3 regions of the Pradoshia sp. D12 genome follow, and region 1 is predicted to be linked to each of the others. Evidence: predicted binding sites of a transcription regulator. Region 1 holds the regulator's gene; each other region holds the start of a gene.

Region 1 (2,269 bases):
GAGGATTAGCTCAGCTGGGAGAGCATCTGCCTTACAAGCAGAGGGTCGGCGGTTCGATCCCGTCATCCTCCACCATTATTGTGAGCCATTAGCTCAGTCGGTAGAGCATCTGACTTTTAATCAGAGGGTCGAAGGTTCGAGTCCTTCATGGCTCATTTTTTTTAGATAAATAAGCGAGTGAGCAGGAACGATAACCTCATTGGCCTAAGTTCTTATCACTGCTTTACTGTATAATGCGGAAGTAGTTCAGTGGTAGAACATCACCTTGCCAAGGTGAGGGTCGCGGGTTCGAATCCCGTCTTCCGCTCCAATGCCAAGTTATATGCCGGGGTGGCGGAATTGGCAGACGCACAGGACTTAAAATCCTGCGGTAGGTGACTACCGTGCCGGTTCGAGACCGGCCCTCGGCACTCTATATGCGCCCGTAGCTCAATTGGATAGAGCGTTTGACTACGGATCAAAAGGTTAGGGGTTCGACTCCTCTCGGGCGCGCCATTATATCGGGAAGTAGCTCAGCTTGGTAGAGCACTTGGTTTGGGACCAAGGGGTCGCAGGTTCGAATCCTGTCTTCCCGACCATTTTAAAAATTTGGGGCCTTAGCTCAGCTGGGAGAGCGCCTGCTTTGCACGCAGGAGGTCAGCGGTTCGATCCCGCTAGGCTCCACCATAGTCCGGTAATGATGGCGAAGAGGCCACACCCGTTTCCATTCCGAACACGGAAGTTAAGCTCTTCAGCGCCGATGGTAGTTGGGACGCGAGTCCCTGTGAGAGTAGGACGTTGCCGGGCAGCCAAAACCAGTTCAAATTGAACTGGTTTTTTTGTATTTTAGGGAAAAAAGATCCTTTTTACAGGAAGGTTTCAGGGTTTTAAAAAAGGAAATTTGGGTAGAATTGAAGTATTGGTTTTTTATAAAAAGGTTAATTGTGCAGTATACATATAATAAGTTAGAGTAAAGTATAATGATTGCCAAATTGAGGATGCTTTTGTATAATTATAGTCAAATATAGTCAAAGTCAAAACAGTGAGAGGGGGAGCCTATATGAAAAATATATCCGATATTATTGAAAATTATTTGAAGAGCGTTCTCGATATAAGCGAGAAAGAATTGGTAGAGATAAAAAGAAGCGAAATTGCTGATAAGTTCCAATGCGTTCCCTCTCAAATTAATTATGTGATCAATACTCGTTTTACAATCGAAAGAGGTTATCTGGTAGAAAGTAAACGGGGTGGTGGGGGTTATATTCGTATAATGCGGGTACAGTCCCATGACAGAGCACATTTAATTGAACAAATCAGTAATTTGGTTGGACAGCGTATCTCTCAAAGTAATTCTGAAGATTTAATTGGCAGATTAGTTGAGGAAGAAGTTATATCTTCACGGGAAGCAAAAATCATGTTGAGTGTAATGGACCGTTCTGTACTCCATTATGATTTACCTGAACGAGATGAATTGCGCGCGCGAATCTTAAAAGCGATGTTTATGACATTAAGGTATAAATGAGTTGCTACGGAGAGGGTGAAAACAATGCTTTGTCAGGAATGTAACGAAAGACCCGCTACGATGAAGGTTACAAAAATCGTTAACGGCAAACAAATGGAAGTAAACCTTTGTGAATATTGTGCTGAAGAAAAAGGCGATTTTTTTTCATTCAATAATCTGTTAGCAGGTTTATTAAATATGGGATTAGGTATGAAATCAGCCGACTCTAAATCGCCCTTTAGTAATGAAGATCAACTGATATGTCCCCATTGTGGATTAACATACCGTGAATTTGTTAATATCGGTCGGTTTGGATGTTCGGAGTGCTATAAGACATTCAATCCATATTTGGAATCCATATTAAGAAAATTGCATGGAGGGAATGTTCATCATAACGGAAAAATTCCTAAACGTGCTGGCGGAACTTTACATATAAGAAAGCAAATAAATGATTTAAAGGCTCAAATCAATGATTATGTTGAGGCAGAGGAATTTGAGAAGGCTGCAGAAGTCAGGGATCAGATTCGTTCATTAGAGAAGGAAATTGAAGCCTCTCAAGAAGGGGGCGAACAAAAATGACAATTGAACACTTTATGGAGAATGCCATCAGCTCATGGATGAACCAGGAAGGGCCGGAATCGGATATTGTATTGAGCTCAAGAGTCCGATTGGCCAGAAACGTAAAAAATGTCGCCTTTCCGATCGTTTTTTCACAGGAAGAAGCCAAAAGATTACTAAAAAAAGTTGAAGATCGTATTGGCGGTCAGTATCTTTCAGGATTAGGACATT
Region 2 (2,269 bases), 2.0 Mb from region 1:
CAAGTTTTTCTTCTTCGTCTCGAAGTTTGGCAGCCTGTTCATAGGCTTCTGTTTTTAATGCCTGTTCTTTTTCTTTGTGAATTTGCGCCAATCTTTCTTTTACTGATTCTTCACCTTGATTTTCAATTGTCAAATTCAATTTAGAACCAGCTTCATCCATTAAGTCAATGGCTTTATCCGGCAAGAAACGATCTTGAATATAGCGGTGTGACAGTTCTACCGCTGCTTCTAATACTTCATCACTAAATTCAACGGAATGGTAGGATTCATATCTTTCTCTTAATCCTTTTAGAATATCTAACGCTTCTGCAGTTGTAGGCTCATTAACCATTACTGGTTGGAAACGTCTTTCAAGTGCCCCATCTTTTTCAATTTGACGATACTCATTTAATGTTGTTGCACCTACTAATTGTAACTCTCCACGCGCAAGCGCTGGTTTCAGAATATTCCCTGCATCCATGGAGCCTTCTGCAGATCCGGCACCTACAAGCTGATGAATTTCGTCAATAAACAGAATCACATTTTTTCTTGTTTGCAATTCTTGAATAAGCTGCTTCATCCGTTCCTCAAATTGCCCACGAATACCAGTATTGGATACTAAGGAAGCAACATCAAGCAGATATACTTCTTTATCCTTTAGTTTTAAGGGAACATTCCCTTCCGCAATTTTAATCGCAAGTCCTTCAGCAATCGCTGTTTTACCAACCCCTGGTTCACCGATCAGGACTGGATTATTTTTCGTACGTCTGTTCAATATCTCAATTACACGTTTAACCTCTTCTTCACGTCCAATCACTGGATCAATGAGTCCTGCTTTTGCATTATAAGTTAAGTTACGACCGTATTGATCAAGTAATCCTCCACCATTAGGCGGCTGTGTTTGTGTTCTGACCTGTTTATGCTGGTTGTGATTTGTCTGGTCCATTGAGCCAGACATATCTGACATAAATGAATCTCCGTTACCCTGGTTGAAAAATGATTCTAATGTAAATGGCTTAAATGGATGTAAATTCATTCCTCCCATTTGAGCTCCTAATTTATTGCGTTCCTCTTTATAGCATGAAGAACACAAATGATGATTTTCCTGATGTCCATTCACCCTTAATTGCATCTGTACAGTTGCTTGGTTTTGTTGGCATTTTTCGCAAACCATAGATGTATCCTCCTTATAATTCTAAATTTATTTTATCGTTTTACAGTTACTAAACTCATTTGAAAATTGGTCAATTTGACTTTGACTATCTTTGACCTTAATTACATTATACTCTGACCTTTTTTGACTTTCAACTATTTTATACCCATTTGTTTATTTTTTAATCATAAAAAAAGGAAGCGCCTGATACAGCGCTTCTTAGATAAACAAATAATTAATTAGTCACGGCTTCCTTTATATCATCATATCGCAAAGTTGCCTGTGCAGCTGCCAGCCTTGCCAATGGAACACGATAAGGCGAACAGCTTACATAGTCTAAACCGGCTTTATAACAGAAGTCGATTGATATTTTTTCTCCGCCATGCTCCCCGCATATGCCAGTTTTTAATTCAGGTTTTGTTTGTCTGCCCAATTTCACTCCCATTTCGACCAGCTTACCTACACCATCTTGGTCTAACACTGCAAAAGGGTTTTCAGGCAGGACTTTTTCTTCTATATATGTTTGTAAAAACTTCCCTTCCGCATCATCACGGCTGTATCCAAAAGTTGTTTGGGTTAAATCGTTAGTACCGAATGAGAAGAAGTCTGCCTCTTTGGCAATTTGATCAGCAGTAAGTGCTGCCCTTGGGATTTCAATCATAGTACCAATCGTGTACTGGAACTTTTTGTCCGTTTCTGCCTCTACCTGAATCGCTGTATCCATCACCAATTGTCGCATTTGTTTCAATTCATTCACATGTCCAACAAGCGGAATCATGATCTCAGGCTGAACCGGAATACCGCGCTCCATTAAGTTAGCAATCGCATAGAAAATAGCTTTTGCCTGCATGCCGTATATTTCTGGATGAATCATGCCTAATCGGCAACCGCGATGTCCAAGCATAGGATTAAATTCATCCAATTGACGAACCTTTTTTAACAGTTGCTCTTTTTTCATTAATTCCTTTGAATCAGGATCAGTAATTTGAAGCTTCGTCACTTCGATGATTAATTCTTCTTTATCAGGTAAGAATTCATGTAATGGTGGATCTAATAAGCGAATAGTAACCGGATTTCCCTGCATGGCTTCAAAAATGCCTTCAAAATCCTCTTGCTGCATTGGCAATAAATATTCTA
Region 3 (2,269 bases), 500 kb from region 1:
AAGTCTGCTCTCTTTGCTCAAGAGCTTTTTTTAGCCAGTTAAGCTCCAATTTCTTTTCGTCCATATACTTTTTAGTTATGTCATCACTTCCATTTATAGGGGAAGTAAATTCATTCGTTTTAAATTTTCTCATTGATAAAACTTTTACAGTGGGTACTCCTTTTGAAATAGAAACACTTACATCCGGTATGAAATATTGGAATTCACCACTATTAAAAGCTGAACCAGGTTTGGGGTTATATGCCTGTATTAAGTCAAAAATAGATTGTATATCTGCAATTGTTACACCAACCAGCTTGGCAAGCTCTTTCCACTTTCTATTCACGAGCATATCGAAATGATTAACCAAAACCTCTTCTAGCGGCAGATCATCGATATAATCACGTTTAGCCTGTATGAGCAAACATTCACTTAAATTCCTGGCCCCCACTCCGATCGGCTCCAATGCCTGCAAAACAGATAAGGCAACATCCCATTCTGCCTGACTAACCTCCACAAGGGATTGAGCTTCCTCAAGGGTAATACGTAAATATCCATTTTCATCGATACAATCAATCAAAAACAATAAAACGCACTCTTCCCTGTCTGTTAATACTTTAAATGGAATTTGGGATCGTAAATAAGATTTTAATGAAACAGTCTCCTCGCTGATTTGATTGATTGATAAATCGCCATATGTTCTGCCTGAGGCTTTTGGATAATCTTCATCTATTTCAATTAAGGGATTCTCTAACGCTTTTCCATCGATATAGGCAGCTAATTCAATTGCAGGATATTGAAGTAAGTTTATTGCCTGATTTAATTCCGGCGTCATTGTCAGCTTTAACCTCTGTTGCTGGTACAAACCAATCTCAACATTCAAATCCCCGCCCCCTTATAAGATAGACCGCTTACATTAATAGTAGTAAAGAGGACGTCATAGGGCAAGAAAAATGAGAGAATATTTACAAAATATTGAATATGATAAATAAAAAATGCCCCAGTGCTAAGCTACTTTCAGCACTGGGGCATTTCCTACAATATTATATACGCCCTCGGAGGGAATCGAACCCCCATCGTAAGAACCGGAATCTTATGTTCTATCCATTAAACTACGAGGGCAAAATGTTAGCCTACAAAATTATATTATAAGGAAGAGAAAGTCTTTTTGCAAGAACTATTCCTTAGGTTTATAAGCCTTTATGTTGGGTAAGATGGATATCAGGGATTATTTTGTTTCTATACATAGAATCAGTTGCAAATTAAGCGCAGACCAATCAGATAAACTAGACATCAGTCCTTAATAAAAAACATATAGTAATGTAAGCGTCTTTTGTTTGACCTTTATTGACCATAAAGTGTATGATAAAGTCAAAGCCAAATGTATTATTTTTTTACATATAAGGAGGAGAAAATAAATGAATTTAATTCCTACAGTTATTGAACAAACAAATCGCGGGGAACGCGCATACGATATTTATTCCCGTTTATTAAAAGACCGGATTATCATGCTTGGAAGTGCAATTGATGACAATGTTGCCAACTCTATCGTTGCCCAATTATTGTTCCTTGAAACTGAAAACCCAGAGAAAGATATATATCTTTACATCAATAGCCCAGGCGGAAGCATCACAGCTGGTATGGCAATCTACGATACAATGCAATATATTAAACCAAAGGTTTCTACGATCTGTATCGGTATGGCTGCTTCAATGGGTGCATTCCTTCTTGCTGCCGGCGAAAAAGGAAAGCGTTTTGTGTTACCAAACAGTGAAGTGATGATTCACCAACCACTTGGCGGAGCTCAAGGACAAGCGACTGAGATTGAAATCGCTGCTAAACGCATTCTCTTTATGCGTGAGCGCTTAAACAAAATTTTGGCTGAACGTACTGGTCAATCTTATGAAACAATTGCTCGCGATACAGAACGTGATAACTTCATGACAGCTGAACGTGCGGTAGAGTACGGATTAGTTGATAAAATTATCACCCGCAATGTAGTAGAAGAAAATAAAAAATAATAAACTGATTAAGAGCTGTCGAGATATTCGGCAGCTCTTTTGTTTTATCAAAAAAATAATGTAGATATCCCCCTCTACTCCCCTACCTCACAATATTTTAGTTCTCTAATTGTTTATCACTTTACCAAATTAAAGTTTGATGTTAATATGAAAGCACAATTTAATAATTAGTCATTCTGAAGAGAGTTTATTGTGTTGAATTTCATACTTAACAATCTCAACCAATAAGCCACCGGAATGATCAAATTATAATTCGGGTATAGAATTAT

The links. The regulator CtsR, encoded in region 1, represses protease genes until heat stress. The targets are predictions, from matches to a motif close to ATGGTCAATAAAGGTCAAACA.
Region 2: the regulator CtsR is predicted to act here: its motif matches at 1,264-1,284, upstream of F7984_RS09910 (ATP-dependent Clp protease ATP-binding subunit).
Region 3: the regulator CtsR is predicted to act here: its motif matches at 1,314-1,334, upstream of clpP (ATP-dependent Clp endopeptidase proteolytic subunit ClpP).

What each region holds. Positions count from the first base shown of each region.
Region 1 is NZ_CP044545.1:88,493-90,761, forward strand. It holds tRNA gene F7984_RS00440 (tRNA-Val) at 1-75, shown strand, start outside; tRNA gene F7984_RS00445 (tRNA-Lys) at 83-155, shown strand; tRNA gene F7984_RS00450 (tRNA-Gly) at 236-310, shown strand; tRNA gene F7984_RS00455 (tRNA-Leu) at 325-410, shown strand; tRNA gene F7984_RS00460 (tRNA-Arg) at 419-495, shown strand; tRNA gene F7984_RS00465 (tRNA-Pro) at 502-578, shown strand; tRNA gene F7984_RS00470 (tRNA-Ala) at 591-666, shown strand; rRNA gene rrf (5S ribosomal RNA) at 670-786, shown strand; gene F7984_RS00480 (CtsR family transcriptional regulator) at 1,040-1,501, shown strand; gene F7984_RS00485 (protein-arginine kinase activator protein McsA) at 1,526-2,059, shown strand; gene F7984_RS00490 (protein-arginine kinase McsB) at 2,056-2,269, shown strand, end outside.
Region 2 is NZ_CP044545.1:2,063,645-2,065,913, forward strand. It holds gene F7984_RS09910 (ATP-dependent Clp protease ATP-binding subunit) at 1-1,153, opposite strand, end outside; gene ppdK (pyruvate, phosphate dikinase) at 1,368-2,269, opposite strand, start outside.
Region 3 is NZ_CP044545.1:3,526,973-3,529,241, forward strand. It holds gene rpoN (RNA polymerase factor sigma-54) at 1-862, opposite strand, end outside; tRNA gene F7984_RS17030 (tRNA-Arg) at 1,030-1,101, opposite strand; gene clpP (ATP-dependent Clp endopeptidase proteolytic subunit ClpP) at 1,398-2,000, shown strand.